One region of the Allobosea sp. 29B genome, then DNA from elsewhere that is predicted to be linked to it. Evidence: riboswitches for the same ligand, from Rfam matches in the RefSeq annotation. Region 1 holds a riboswitch; the other holds the start of a gene.
What was found. A riboswitch is a leader RNA that binds a small molecule or an ion and turns the genes downstream of it on or off. The one in region 1 is predicted to bind thiamine pyrophosphate.

Region 1 (7,262 bases):
TCCGGGCAGCAGCGGCCAAACGCAGCCCGGCCAACCCTCCACACCGCCGGGCGGTGGTCGCGCACCGGGTGCCCTATCGCAGCCTGGTACGGCGCCGTCCCAGCCGACGCCATCGCAGCAGCGGCCGAGCTTGAACGGTCAGCCTTCCGCCGCCCCGCCGGCGGGCCGCGCGCCGGGCGCACTGTCGCAGCCGGGCACGCCTCCGTCCCAGCCGGCTCCGTCGCAACAGCAGCCGGGCTTGAGCCGTCAGCCAGGGCAGGCGGCGCCGAGCCAGCCCGCACCCGGCCAGCCGGCGACAGCACCGAACGCCGGGCGCGCGCCCGGAGCCTTGTCGCAACCCGGCACGGCTCCATCGCAGCCGGCGCCGGCCCAGCCGCAGCAACCCTCCGGTCTCAGCCGCCAGCCCGGCCAGACCGCACCGGGACAGGCGGCGCCCACGCAGCCTGCGCCCGCGCAGCCCGCACCCGGCCAAGGTGCTCTCGGCGCCGGTCAGCCTGCGACCGGCCAGCCTGCTCCCGCTCCGAACGCCGGCCGCGCGCCGGGCGCCCTGTCGCAACCCGGTACCGCGCCGTCGCAAACCGCGCCGGTCCCCGGTCAGCAGCCCGGAGCTCTGTCGCAGCCGGGCGTCGCGCCCGGACAGGCTCAGCCGCAGCCCGGCGTGCCGGGTCAGCCCGCGCCTGACCGCCAGGGTCGCCGCGGCGGCATCGGCCTTGGTGGCGCGGCCGCGATCGGTCTCGGCGCTGCAGCGATCGGCGGCATCATGGCGACGCAGGGCGCGAGCCGGCTCGACGACATCCGCAGCCGGCGCGAGGAGCGCCGCGAGGGCGACGTCACCATCATCCGGGAGCCGGGGCGGACGATCATCCGCGGTGACGACGACCGCGTGATCATCCGGCGCGACGAGACCCAGCGCTTCCGCGATCTCGGCCTCGATACCCGCAGCGAGCGCCGCGGCGAGGAGACGGTCACGGTCTATGATCGTCCAGACGGTACGCAGATCGTCACGGTGACCGATGCCGAGGGCCGGCTGATCCGCCGCTCGCGGCGCGAGCGCGACGGTGGCGAATTCGTCATCATCGACAATGTCCGCCGCGACGGGCCGCAGGCCCGCTTCGCCGAGGAGGTGGTCGAGTTGCCGCCGCCGCCGCTGCGCATCCCGCGCGAGCGCTATATCGTCGACGCCGAGCGTGCCGACGAGCGGCTGATCTACGAGACGATCACCGCGCCGCCGGTCGCCCCGGTGCCGCGCCGCTATACGCTCGACGAGGTCCGCTACTCGCCTGATCTGCGCGCCCATATGCGCAGCGTCGACATCGACACGATCAACTTCGACTCCGGCTCCTGGACGGTCACACCCGACCAGGCGGGGCGCCTCAGGGTGATCGCACAGGCAGTGCGCCAGGCGGTCGAGCGCGCGCCGAACGAGGTCTTCATGGTCGAGGGCCATACCGACGCGGTCGGCGCCGATGTCGACAACATCTCGCTGTCCGATCGGCGGGCGCAGTCGGTCGCGGAAATCCTGACCCGCGATTTCGGCATCCCGGCCGAGAACCTGACGACGCAGGGCTATGGCGAGCAGTACCTCAAGGTTCAGACCCAGGGCGATTCGCGTGAGAACCGGCGCGTGACGCTGCGCCGGATCACGCCGCTGCTCACCGGCCAGAACCAGCAGTGACATCAACCGAAGCAGCTCGCGGGCTGCTTCGCACCTTTATCGAGGGGCGGCCGGAACAATCGCCGGCCGCCCCTGTTCTTCTAGCGGGGAGGCTTGCCTTGCGCCTGCCTGACTGGAGGAATGCCATGCGCAAAAACTCATGGGTCCTGCTCGGATTGATCGCCATAGGGTTGCTGGCGGCGGAAGCTGCTGCTGCTCAGTCCGATTCGCCGCAAACACCACGCCAGCAGCGTGCACCTGGTGTGCCGATGACGCCGAATGCGGGTGAGGTGCAGAAGCTCGAGCCGCGCTCCGATCGCGTCGAGGCGCGGCGCGAGCGCGAGCAGCTGGCTCGTGACCGCTCCGGTCCGCCTGAGCCGAACCGCAAGATACCGATGCCGAAGCCGGTGCCGTCGATCATCGCGCCGACTCGTTAGAGCCCGCCGCTTCGGGTTTAGATTCGAGTAAGGCTCGCTACCTATGGTGGCGGCGAGGAGTCATGTCATGAGCGAGATGTCGGTCGCGATCGCCCAGAGCCTGATCAGCATGAAGTCGGCTGCAACGCAGCAGGCGCTGCAGCTGGAAATGGTCAAGCAGAACGCCGATTCCGATCAGGCGCTGGTTGCCATGCTGCAGCAGGCGTCCGAGCAGCAGCAGGCCACGCTTCCCGCCGGCCAGGGCGGCAACCTCGACATCACCGCCTGATTTTCCGACGTCTCCGCGTGTAATGCTCGCCGCGCATGGCCGCGCAGCGCAAAGCCGTGGTCCTTTGCCAGTTGCGCGCAGATCACGACGGTTCTAACCTCCGCCTCGTTCCGAGGGGTGCTCGATAAGAGCTGAGATGGCCAGACGGCCGAACCCATCGAACCTGATCCGGGTCATACCGGCGGAGGGACTGGAACGCGGCTGCGCCACAAGTGCATTCCGCAGACAGCGACTGGACCGTCAGGCGCCCCGGATCTCCTGAACCTGAGAGGGAGGAGATCCTAAGATGAACGCCCATACCAAGCCGCAGAAGAACAGCGTCAAGGCCGCACCGCAGACGGTGACCACCGGCCCGATCATCGGCTCGCGCAAGATCTATGTCGCCGCGCCCGAGCATCCCGACATGCGCGTGCCCTTCCGCGAGGTCGTGCTGACCACCGACGCCGAGCCGCCAGTTCGCATCTACGATCCATCCGGGCCCTATACCGAGACTGACGCGAAGATCGATCTCAACGCCGGCCTGGTGCAGCCGCGCCGTGCCTGGCTCGATGCCCGCGGCTTCGACACGGTTGCGGGACGTGCCGTCACCGCCGCCGACAACGGCCATATCAGCGAAGCGCAGCTCGTTCCCGCCTGCCCGGCTGAGCGCCCGATCCTTGAGGCCGGGTCCGGCCAGATGGCGACCCAGTACGAGTTCGCCAAGGCCGGCATCATCACGCCCGAGATGATCTATGTCGCCCATCGCGAGAATCTCGGCCGCGCCGCCATGCTGGAAGGCGCCAGGGAGCGCCATGCCGACGGCGAGAGCTTCGGCGCCTCGGTTCCCGAGTTCGTCACCCCCGAATTTGTCCGCGACGAGATCGCCCGCGGCCGCGCCATCATCCCCGCGAACATCAACCATCCCGAACTCGAGCCGATGGCGATCGGCCGCAATTTCCTGGTCAAGATCAACGCCAATATCGGCAATTCGGCCGTGACCTCCGGCGCCGCCGAGGAAGTCGAGAAGCTGGTCTGGGCGATCCGCTGGGGCGCCGACACGGTGATGGACCTCTCGACCGGCCGCAACATCCACAACATCCGCTCCTGGATCCTGCGCAACTCGCCAGTGCCGATCGGCACGGTGCCGATCTACCAGGCGCTGGAGAAGGTCGGCGGCGATCCGATCAAGCTCGATTGGGAGGTGTTCAAGGATACGCTGATCGAGCAGGCCGAGCAGGGCGTCGACTATTTCACCATCCATGCCGGCGTGCGTCTTCCCTACGTGCCACTGACCGCCAGCCGGGTCACCGGCATCGTCTCGCGCGGCGGCTCGATCATGGCGCGCTGGTGCCTTGCGCATCACAAGGAGAGCTTCCTCTACGAGCGCTTCGACGAGATCTGCGAGATCATGCGGCGCTACGACGTCTCCTTCTCGCTCGGCGACGGCCTGCGTCCGGGCTCGATCGCCGACGCCAATGACCGAGCCCAGTTCGCTGAGCTGGAGACGCTGGGCGAGCTGACCAAGGTCGCCTGGGACAAGGGCTGCCAGGTGATGATCGAGGGCCCCGGCCACGTGCCGATGCACAAGATCAAGGAGAACATGGACAAGCAGCTGCGCGAATGCGGCGAAGCCCCGTTCTACACGCTCGGACCGCTGACCACCGATATCGCGCCGGGCTATGACCACATCACCTCCGGCATCGGCGCGGCGATGATCGGCTGGTTCGGTTGCGCCATGCTCTGCTACGTCACGCCGAAGGAGCATCTCGGCCTGCCTGATCGCGACGACGTCAAGACCGGCGTCATCACCTACCGGATCGCCGCCCATGCCGCCGACCTCGCCAAGGGTCATCCGGCCGCGAAGATCCGCGACGACGCGGTCTCGCGGGCAAGGTTCGATTTCCGCTGGGAGGACCAGTTCAACCTGGCGCTTGATCCCGATACAGCGCGCGCCTTCCACGACGAGACCTTGCCGAAGGACGCCCACAAGGTCGCGCATTTCTGTTCGATGTGCGGTCCCAAATTCTGCTCGATGAAGATCACCCAGGACCTGCGCGCCGAGGTGCTGGCAATGGGCGACAATGAGCGGGCAGCCCTCGAAGCGATGGCCTCACAGGGCATGGCTGAGAAGTCGGAGGAGTTCCTGAAGAAGGGCGGCAACCTCTATCTGCCGGCGGCGGAGTAGGGACCATGCGCGTCGCTGTGATCGGGGCCGGCGTCGCCGGCCTCGTGACGGCGCTCGAGCTGGCCGAGCGGGGCGTCGTGGTCGAACTGTTCGAACGCAGCGCCGCCCTTGGCGAGCAGGCCTGTTCCTGGGCGGCCGGCGGCATGCTGGCGCCCTGGTGCGAGCGCGAGAGCGCCGAAGAGGCGGTCGTCACACTGGGCCGGCAGGCGCTCGACTGGTGGCCGCGCCATTATCCCGGAACGGTCACGCATGGTACGCTCGTGCTTGCCCCGGCGCGCGATGCCGGCGAACTGACGCGTTTCGCGGCGCGAACGTCCGGATACGAACGGCTCGATGGCGACGGCGTCGCCGCTCTGGAGCCCGATCTCGCCGGCCGCTTCCGGCAGGGGCTGTTCTTCGCGCAGGAGGCTCATCTCGACCCGCGCTTGGCCATGGCGTCGCTGGCCGAGGCGCTGCAGGCAGCGGGCGTGCCGATCCATTACGGCGTCGCAGTCGACGAGACGGCGCTCGATGCCGACCGCATCGTCGATTGCCGTGGTCTTTCCGCTCGCGACCGGATCGACGGGTTGCGCGGCGTGCGTGGCGAGATGCTGGTGCTGCGCACCGATGAGATCAGGCTGAGCCGTCCGGTCCGTCTCCTGCATCCGCGCATTCCGCTCTATGTCGTGCCGCGCGCCGACGGGCATTTCATGATCGGCGCGACGATGATCGAGAGCGATGATCGTCGCCGTGTCAGTGCCCGTTCGGCGATCGAATTGCTCAGCGCCGCCTATGCGCTGCATCCGGCCTTCGGTGAGGCCGAGATCGTCGAATTGCGCGCCGATGTCCGCCCGGCCTTTCCCGACAACCTGCCGCGTATCGTCGAGGATGGCCGGGTCCTGCGCTTCAACGGCCTGTTCCGCCACGGCTTCCTGCTCTCGCCGGCCTTGGCCGGGCAGGTGGCTGATCGTCTCCTCGCATCCAGGGAGTTGTCCGATGCGCATCATTGTCAACGGCGACACGCATGAGATCGCTGCCCGCGTTCTGGCCGAGGCGCTGGCCGAGCTGGGCTATGCCGGCGCCGTCGTCGCCACGGCCCTGAACGAGGCTTTCGTGCCCGCCGGCGCACGTGCGCAGATGGTCCTTGCGGACGGCGACCGGCTCGAAATCCTCGCACCGATGCAGGGAGGCTGAGGCGATGGAGTTCTACGGCTTCACCCCGCGCTCGCGCCTCTTCCTCGGCACAGCGCAATATCCCTCGCCGGCCGTGCTGCAGCGAGCGGTCGAAGCGGCTGGCGTCGACGTCGTCACCGTCTCGCTGCGCCGCGAGGCCGGCCGGCTCGGCGGCGGCCAGGATTTCTGGGCGCTGATCCGCGACCTCGGCGTCAGGGTGCTGCCCAACACCGCCGGCTGCCACTCGGTCAAGGAAGCTGTGACGACGGCGCAGATGGCGCGCGAGGTCTTCGGCACGCCCTGGATCAAGCTGGAGGTGATCGGCGAGGCCGATACGCTCCAGCCGAATGTGTTTGGTCTGGTCGAGGCGGCGCGCATCCTCTGCGCCGAGGGTTTCGAGGTCTTCCCCTATATGACTGAGGATCTCGTCGTAGCCGAGCGGCTGGTCGAGGCCGGTTGCCGAGTGCTGATGCCATGGGGCGCGCCGATCGGCACCGGCAAGGGGCTGAACAACCCCTATGCGCTGCGGGCGCTGCGGGCGCATTTCCCGGAGATCCGGCTGGTGGTCGACGCCGGCATCGGCCTGCCCTCGCATGCAGCTGCGGCGATGGAGCTCGGCTACGACGCGGTGCTGCTCAACACCGCCGTGGCCAAAGCTGGCGATCCCGCCGCGATGGCGGCAGCCTTCGCCCGCGCCGTCGAGGCCGGACGCCTCGCCTTCGAAGCCGGCCCAATGGAGCCGCGCGACATGGCAGCACCCTCGACACCGGTGCTCGGCCGGGCCCTGCTCGGCTGACAAGGAGGGAGCAATGACCGATCGTTACGCCCGCCAGATCGTCATGCCGGAAATCGGCCCCGAGGGGCAGGCACGGCTGGCACGCGCCAGCGTCCTCGTCGTCGGAGCCGGAGGGCTCGGCTGCCCTGTGCTGCAATACCTTGCTGGAGCCGGGATCGGCCGATTGCTGCTGGTCGATCCCGACCGGGTCGAGGAGAGCAATCTGCACCGCCAGCCGCTCTACCGGATGAGCGAAGTCGGACGGCCGAAGGTCGAGGCGGCGCGCGAGGCGCTCGCCGCGTATAATCCTGGCGTGGAGATCGAGGCACTGGCGCTCAGGCTCGCGCCCGACAATGTCGCGGAGTTGGTTGCGCAGGCCGATATCGTCGTCGACGCTGCCGACAGTTTCGCCGCGACCTATGTTCTGAGCGATGCCTGCTATGACGCCGGCAAGTCGTTGGTCAGCGCCTCGATCGTCGGCCTTGCCGGCTATGTCGGCGCCTTCTGTGGCGGTGGGCCGAGCTATCGCGCTGTCTTCCCGGAAATGCCGGCCCGCGCTGCCGATTGCGCGACGGCCGGTGTGCTGGGGCCGGCGGTCGCAACCCTCGGCCTGCTGCAGGCGCAGATGGCCCTGTTGCTGGCGCTTGGCCTGGAGCCATCGCCGCTCGGCCGGGTGATCAGCTTCGACGCCCGTCGCCTCGGCTTCGGCGGCTTCTCCTTCGCCGGGGCGCCGGAGCCCGTCGCCGGTTCCTTCCCCTTCATCGCGCCCTCGCAGCTCTCTGCCAGCGATATCGTGGTCGAGCTGCGCGGGG
Region 2 (7,262 bases), 3.4 Mb from region 1:
CTGGGCGACGGCCATCGACGGCAAGAGCGCGACGCTGCCGCCGCTGCCGGCGGCGGATATCCACCTGCGCTTCCGCGACGTGCTCAAGGAGCTCAACGGCGCGCTGATGGCATCTGCCGAGATGCGCATCGAGCGCTGGAGCGTTCTTGTCGATGGGCAGTTCTCGCAAGTGACGACCGGAGGCAATCTGCCCGGGCCGTTCTTTTCAGGGCTGAAGCTGCGCTCGCAGACCACCACCGTTCAGGGCTCCGTCTTTTACCGGGTCTATGAGGACAGCGTGCTTGCGCTCGATGTCGGCGGCGGCGTCCGGTTCTGGAACCTGAACACCAAGCTCGAGGTCCTGCCCGGCCTTGCCAATCTTCGGATCGACCACCGTCAATCCGAGATGTGGGCCGATCCCGTCATCGGCGCCCGCCTCGGCGTGAAGCTCGGCGGTCCTTGGAGCCTGACGCTCGCAGGAGATGTCGGCGGCTTCGGGGCCGGCTCGCGCCTGACCTGGCAGGGCCTGGGCAGCGTCAACTACGCCTGGAGCGAAAACCTGACGCTGAAAGCGGGCTACCGGGCGCTCCATGTCGATTATCGCAGCGGTGGTTTCTCGTACGACGTGACCCAGCATGGGCCCGCCGTCGCAGCAACGTACCGGTTCTGATCGAGACCTCAATGAGTTCGGCAATGTCGAAAGAAATGGGAATGGCGATGACTGCGAATGCGTTTCGGACCGCAGGCGTTTCCGCGCTGGCGCTGCTGGCGCTCTGCGGGCAGGCCCTGGCGCAAGCGGCCGAAGCGCAGCCCAAGGTCACTGATCCGCATTTCAAGATCGCGCCGGGCTATCTGAAGCGGCCGGACCTGCCGGACAGCCTGATCCTGCTCGGCCCGCCGCCGGAGCCGGGTTCTGCTGCGCTGGCCCGGGACGAGGAAGCGCGCAAGGCGACGATCCCCTTGCGAGACACCGCACGCTCGAAGCTCGCCTATACCGACGCCGACCTCGCCTTTCCGCAGGCCGCCGACAACTTCTCCTGCGCGATGGGTGTCAGGATCGACGGCAAGCAGACGCCGCGCCTCTATGCGATGACGCAGAAGATGCTGTCGGATTTCGGCCTTTCCACCTATGGCGTGAAGAACAAGTACAACCGGGTCCGCCCCTTCATGGTGCACAACGAAGCGACCTGCCGGGCGGATCAGGAGGCCATTCTGCGGAGCGACGGCTCCTACCCGTCAGGCCACACGGCTGCGGGCTGGGGCTGGGCTCTCGTCTTCGCGCAGATCAATCCCGAGCGTGCGGATGCGCTGCTCAAGCGCGGCATCGAGTTCGGGCAGAGCCGCGTGATCTGCAACGCGCATTGGCAGAGCGATGTCGATGCCGGGCGGATCATGGGCGCGGCGACGGTGGCGCGGCTGCAGACCGACCCGACCTTTCTCGCCGATCTCAAGGCCGCGAAAGCGGAAGTGAAGGCCGCGAAGGCGAGGCGGCCGCTCTCGGCCTCCGAATGCGCCGCAGAGGCCGCTGCGCTGTCTGCGCGGTAACGACGAGCAAATCGATCAAAGGCACCAATGAGGTACCGTTCAATGCGAATGAAGTCGGTCTACAGCCTGGGTTTCCTGGTTCTTGCGCCATGCGTGGCGATCGCGCAGTCGGTTCCGGTCAATGTCGGCAATTTCAAGCGAGCCGAGACCGATTTCTACATGCGCAAGACCGTCGACGCAGGCGGTCTCGGCAAGTTCGCCCACACCAGGACGCCAACGCCGATCGACAACCAGCCCGTGGTCCGGATGAACCGGGATACGCTCTATTCCCAGGCGCTCTTCGACCTCGATGCCGGCCCGGTGACCATCACCCTTCCCGATGCCGGCAAGCGCTTCGTCTCGATGCAGGTCATCAGCGAGGACCACTATACCCCGATGGTGGTCTACAAGCCGGGCCGTACGACGCTCACCAAGGACAAGGTCGGCACGCGCTATGTGTTCGTTGCGGTCCGTATCCTTGTCGATCCCAACGACGCTAAGGACCTCGCGCAGGTTCACGCCCTGCAGGATGCGCTGAAGGTGGAGCAGAAATCGGCCGGCAAGTTCGAGGCTCCGAACTGGGACCTGGCTCAACAGAAGAAGCTCCGTGATGCGCTCGAAGCGCTCTCCGCCGCATCATCGGGCAGCTTCACCAACGCTTTCGGCCCGAAGGGAAAGGTCGATCCGGTGATGCACCTGCTCGGCACGGCAGCGGGCTGGGGCGGCAACCCCGACAAGGACGCATCCTACCCCTCGTTCACCCCGGCCAGGAACGACGGCAAGACGGTCTACAAGCTCAGGGTCAAGGACGTTCCCGTCGACGCGTTCTGGTCGATCAGCGTCTATAACGACAAGGGCTTCTTCCAGAAGAACGGTTACGACGCCTATTCGGTCAACAGCATCACCGGCAAGACAAGCGCCGATGGCGCGATCGACATCCAGTTCGGCGGCTGCGACGGCAAGATCGCGAACTGCCTGCCGATCACGCAGGGGTGGAACTACACATTCCGGCTCTACCGCCCCCGCGCCGAGGTCCTGAACGGCACGTGGAAAATCCCGGAGGCGCAGCCGGCATCGTAACCCGCAGCAGCCTCGCCCAGTTGGTACGGCAAGCGGTGGTGACTTTTCACCCGATCTTGCCGTTAGCCGAATGCTGGAACCGGCGCGGCGGGATACTACAAGCCCGACTGGCCTCGGCGACGAACTCCGGACCGTTGCCACAGCTGCATAACCGCAAGGGCTTCAACTCACCTGACAGCAAGGGCGACATCGCCCTTGCTGCTTTTGTCCTGGCACAGGCGATCGTCTGCCCGGCGCTTACTTGACCGCGGAGAAGGCCGTCGGCGCCAGAATCTGGCTGACGATGTTGCCAACGATCTGGCCGTCCGCTTCGCTCTTGATGCGCGCCTCGACCCAGTCCGGGTCGGTCGCGAACGCCGTCCATTTCGTCTCGCGCTCGGCGAGCGATTCCCAGGCCAGGAAATAGGTCAGGTCCTGATTGGACTCCCCGATCAGCGTGGTGAAGAATCCGGCTTGCCGGATGCCGTGCTTGTCCCACAGCTTCAGTGTGGCCTTCTCAAAGCGGTCGAGCAAAGCCGGAAGCCGGCCAGGCAAGCAGCGATACACGCGCATTTCGTAGATCATTGAAAATCACGTCCTATTGTCGTTCTTGCAGCAGGCAATTTGCCGCAAGGATGGCCTGCCCCGATTGAGTGACCCGACCCCGGTCCTGCTGGCGGCGGTAGCGAATCCTACCCCCGCCGGTGCTCGACCTTCGGCAGGAACCAGGCGAGCAGCCCGATCGCCGGCAGGAAGGCGCAGATGCGGTAGACCGCCTCGATGCCGATCCAGTCGGCGACCTCGCCGAGGATCGCCGCCGCGAGCCCGCCGAGGCCAAAGGAGAGGCCGTAGAACAGCCCGCCGATCAGGCCGATCCGGCCCGGCATCAATTCCATCGCGTAGATCAGGATCGCGGCGAAGGAGCTCGCCATGATCAGGTTGATCACCACCGTCAGCACGCCGGTCCAGAACAGGTCGGCGAAGGGCAGCATCAGCGAGAAGGGCAGGGCGCCGAGGATCGAGAACCAGAGGATGCGGTTGCGGCCGACCCGGTCGCCGATGATGCCGCCGGCGAGCGCGCCGACGGCCGCTGCGGCGAGGAAGAGGAACAGCATCAGCTGCGAGCCCTGCACGGAGACGCCGAACTTCCCGATCAGGTAGAAGGTGTAATAGGAGCTGAAGCTCGACGAATAGGCGTTCTTCGAGAACAGCAGGATCACCAGGATGGTGATCGCGAAGACGATCTGGCCCTTCGAATGTGCGGGGGTGGCGGGCGCGGCCGCCGCGACCTTCGCGGGTTTCGCCGCGGCGGCGGCAGCGGCCGCCTTGCTCAGCTCGGCATAGCGGCGCGCCGTCCAGACCATCAGGACCATGGCGAGCAGGGCTGCGGCCGAGAACCAGGCGACGCTGGTCTGGCCGCGCGGCACGATGATGAAGGCGGCAAGCAGCGGGCCGAGCGCGCCGCCGCTCTGGCCGCCGACCTGGAAGATGCCCTGCGCCAGCCCCTGCTGGCCGCCCGAGGCGTTGCGGGCCATCCGGGTCGCCTCGGGATGGAAGATCGAGGAGCCCAGCCCGACGCAGGCCGCCGAGATCAGCAGCAGCGCATAGCTGCCGGCATAGGCGAGGCCGATCAACCCGGTCAGAGTGCAGCCCATGCCGACGACCATCGAATAGGGCATCGGGTTCTTGTCGGTGTAGTGGCCGACGACCGGCTGCAGCAGCGAGGCAGTGATCTGGAAAGTCAGCGTGATCAGGCCGATCTGGCCGAAATCGAGCGCATAGGCCGTCTTGATGATCGGGTAGATCGCCGGGATCAGCGACTGGATCATGTCGTTGAGCAGATGCGTCGCGCTGAGCACGAACAGCACCGGCAGGTCGGCGCGGCGGGTCTGGGCGATCGGCTGGCTGGCGTTCATGCGGCTGATGTCACCGGAGGCAGCCCGGAGGGCGGGCGAGGGCCCGCTGGATAGCTGCAAAGTCGGCTCATAGCATCGCGATCGGCGAAGAACCCAGAGCAAACAGCACAGGGCCGCCCTGATGTGGACGCGGGATGGGGGCGGCGGCTGGTGAAGCTGCTGCCGCCTATCCACCGGCTACTTCACCTCGCCGGCGATCTCGGCGAGCGCCGGCGCCTTCTGGATCAGGCCGCGCTCGACGAGGAAGGCGCCGAAGCGCTCGTAGCGGCCTTGGTCGAGAGCGCGCGGGCGCTTGGCGAAGCGCGGCAGCGTGTCGGTCCAGGCCTGGCGGTTGAGGGCGTCATCGAGATCGGGATGGGCGGCGATGAAGAGCTTCCAGGCCTCCTGCGGGTGGTTGGTGAGGTAAAGCGCCGCCTTCTCGATCGCGTCGAGGAAGCGCGGCAGGCGGCTGTCGTTGAGCCCGTCGCGGCGGGCGATCAGGATCAATTCGTCATAGGCGGGAACGCCGTGCTCCTCGGGATAGAAGGCCGTGCCGGGATGGCCTTCTAGCTTGAGCTGGGTCAGCTCGAAATTGCGGTAGCCGCCAATGGTGGCGTCGACCTTGCCGCCGATCAGCGCGGCCGAGAGCGCGAAGTTGACGTTGACGAGCTTGACGTCGTCGAGCTTGAGGCCGGCCTTGGCCAGCATCTGGCCGAGCAAAGTGGTCTCGGTGCCCGAGACGGCGTAGCCGATCGTCTTGCCCTTGAGATCGGCGAGCGACTTGATCGGCCCATCGGCCTTGACGATGACGCTGTTGAGCGGGGTCTCGACCAGTGTGCCGACGCGGACGATCGGGATGCCGGCGGCGTGGTCGAGATAGAGATTGGGCTGGTAGTGGATGCCGATGTCAGCCTGCCCGGCGGCGACGAGGCGCGGCACGGCCGAGGGGTCGGAGGGCGGCACCATGGTGACCTCGAGCCCTGCTTCCTTGAACAGGCCGAGCTGCTGCGCGACGACCAGCGGCGCGTGATCAGGGTTGACGAACCATTCGAGCATCACGGTCAGCTTGTCGGCGGCGCGGGCCGGGCTGGCGAGGCCGGCAGCCAAAGCGAGGCCCGTGGCGAGCAGAGCGCGTCTGGAGAGGGCGCGGAGGGTCATCAGGCGAAATCCTTCTGCGTGATCGGCTTGAGGAGGGGGCGGCGTCACGGCTCGCTCGTCCAGGGCAGCAGGCGCGGGCCGAGCGCATCGACGAGATGGCGCAGGACGAGGCTGAGCACGGCGAGCACGGTCATCGCGGCGAAGACCGTGTCGGTCTGCATGCGGGCATTGGCCTGGACCATGACGAAGCCGAGCCCGGCGGAGGCACCAACCCATTCGCCGATTACCGCGCCGAGCGGTGCCAGCGGAGCTGCGACCCGCAGGCCGGTGAGCAGGCTCGGCATGGCGAGGGGCAGGCGGACATAACGCAGCGTCTGCCAATGCGTCGCCGATGTCAGCGCGGTGGCGTCGATCAGTTCGGGATCGGTCCGGCGCAGGCCGTCGGTAAAGGCGGAGGCGACCGGGAAGAAGATGATGATCGTCGCCATGATCACCTTCGAGCCCATGCCGAAGCCGAACCAGACGACCAGAAGCGGTGCGATGACGAAGACCGGGAAGGACTGGAGCACGAGCAGGACCGGCCAGAGCAGGCGCCCGAGCCGCGGCAGCGCCACGATGGCGAGCGCCGTCAGCGCTCCGAACAGCGAGCCGAGCACGAAGCCAAGCGCCATCTCCGCGATGGTGGTCAGACTGTGGCCAAAGAGAAAGCCGGGCTGGCGCTGGAAGGCCAGCGCCACGTCGAGCGGCGAGGGCAGGATGTAGCGCGGCGGCTGGAACAGCCAGATCGCCCCCTGCCAGGCCAGCAGGAGGACGAGGATGGTGCGCAAGGCAGGGGCGAGCGCGGTCATCACCGGCTTCATGCCGGCAGCCGGGTTCCGTTCTGTCGCGTCCTGCGTCGTCAAGGTCCGCCTTTCCGGTGGAAGGCGGGCACGGGGAAATGCTGGCGAGGCTGCCCCGAGCGACTCCCTCCGCCAGCATGATCTGGGTCAGGTTCGAAGGGTGCTTCTCAGCTCGCCTCGCGGCGAACGCCCCCGTCTCTCGACCGCCCTTGTGACAGAGCGGCTTGCGGCTGTCACGCCTGCCTCAGGCTAAGGCGGCGTCGGTCAGCCCTCGCCATCATAGGCCGAATCGAAGAACGCCTTCTCCAGCGCGACGGCGCGTAGGAAGAAGCCCCGGCTCGTTTCCGCCTCGCTTGGGCCGATGCGGTCGAGCTCCGCCCGCAGGAAGCCGACGAAATCGCGGAAATCGGGGTTGTCGTGCAGGGTGATCCATTCGGCATGGATGAAGTTCGCCGGCAGCGGCTGCGAGGCCTGCTGGGCCCAGTCGAGATAGAGCCATTCGGCCACAACCAGCACGGAGAGGGCAGCGGCATAGGAGCGCGTCGCGGCGGCCTCGCGCATCAGCGCCTTGAAGCCGGCGGTCGCCTTGCTGTCAGGCGGGGCAGACCGCTCCTGCGCGCTGACGCCGAGGGCCTCGAAGGCGCGCAGGAAATAGGTGTTCTCCTCGCCGCTGACCATGCCGATGAAGCGGCCGAAGCGGATGCGGGCCTCGAAGCTGTCGGCGCCGGCGAGCGCTGCGCCCAGGAGCGTCAGGAAGCTGTCGATGAAGCGATGGTCCTGGACGAGGTAGCGGACCATCACCGCATCGGACACCGTGCCGGCGAGCAGCTCGCGCACGAAGCGGTGGCCGGCGGATTGCGACCAGGCC

Region 2: it holds a riboswitch for thiamine pyrophosphate, as region 1 does, so the genes downstream of both, GV161_RS28625 (ABC transporter permease) here and thiC (phosphomethylpyrimidine synthase ThiC) in region 1, are expected to answer to the same signal.

What each region holds. Positions count from the first base shown of each region.
Region 1 covers NZ_LR733817.1:2,459,120-2,466,381, forward strand. Annotated here, with positions in the region: gene GV161_RS31140 (OmpA family protein) at 239-1,675, shown strand; gene GV161_RS12040 (hypothetical protein) at 1,774-2,091, shown strand; gene GV161_RS12045 (hypothetical protein) at 2,159-2,359, shown strand; TPP riboswitch at 2,463-2,567, shown strand; gene thiC (phosphomethylpyrimidine synthase ThiC) at 2,646-4,523, shown strand; gene thiO (glycine oxidase ThiO) at 4,529-5,530, shown strand; gene thiS (sulfur carrier protein ThiS) at 5,499-5,696, shown strand; gene GV161_RS12065 (thiazole synthase) at 5,701-6,471, shown strand; gene GV161_RS12070 (HesA/MoeB/ThiF family protein) at 6,485-7,262, shown strand, end outside.
Region 2 covers NZ_LR733817.1:5,892,814-5,900,075, reverse strand. Annotated here, with positions in the region: gene GV161_RS28655 (hypothetical protein) at 1-649, shown strand, start outside; gene GV161_RS28650 (phosphatase PAP2 family protein) at 691-1,524, shown strand; gene GV161_RS28645 (DUF1254 domain-containing protein) at 1,573-2,583, shown strand; gene GV161_RS28640 (NIPSNAP family protein) at 2,821-3,147, opposite strand; gene GV161_RS28635 (MFS transporter) at 3,255-4,478, opposite strand; gene GV161_RS28630 (ABC transporter substrate-binding protein) at 4,656-5,615, opposite strand; gene GV161_RS28625 (ABC transporter permease) at 5,660-6,415, opposite strand; TPP riboswitch at 6,502-6,598, opposite strand; gene GV161_RS28620 (TenA family protein) at 6,659-7,262, opposite strand, start outside.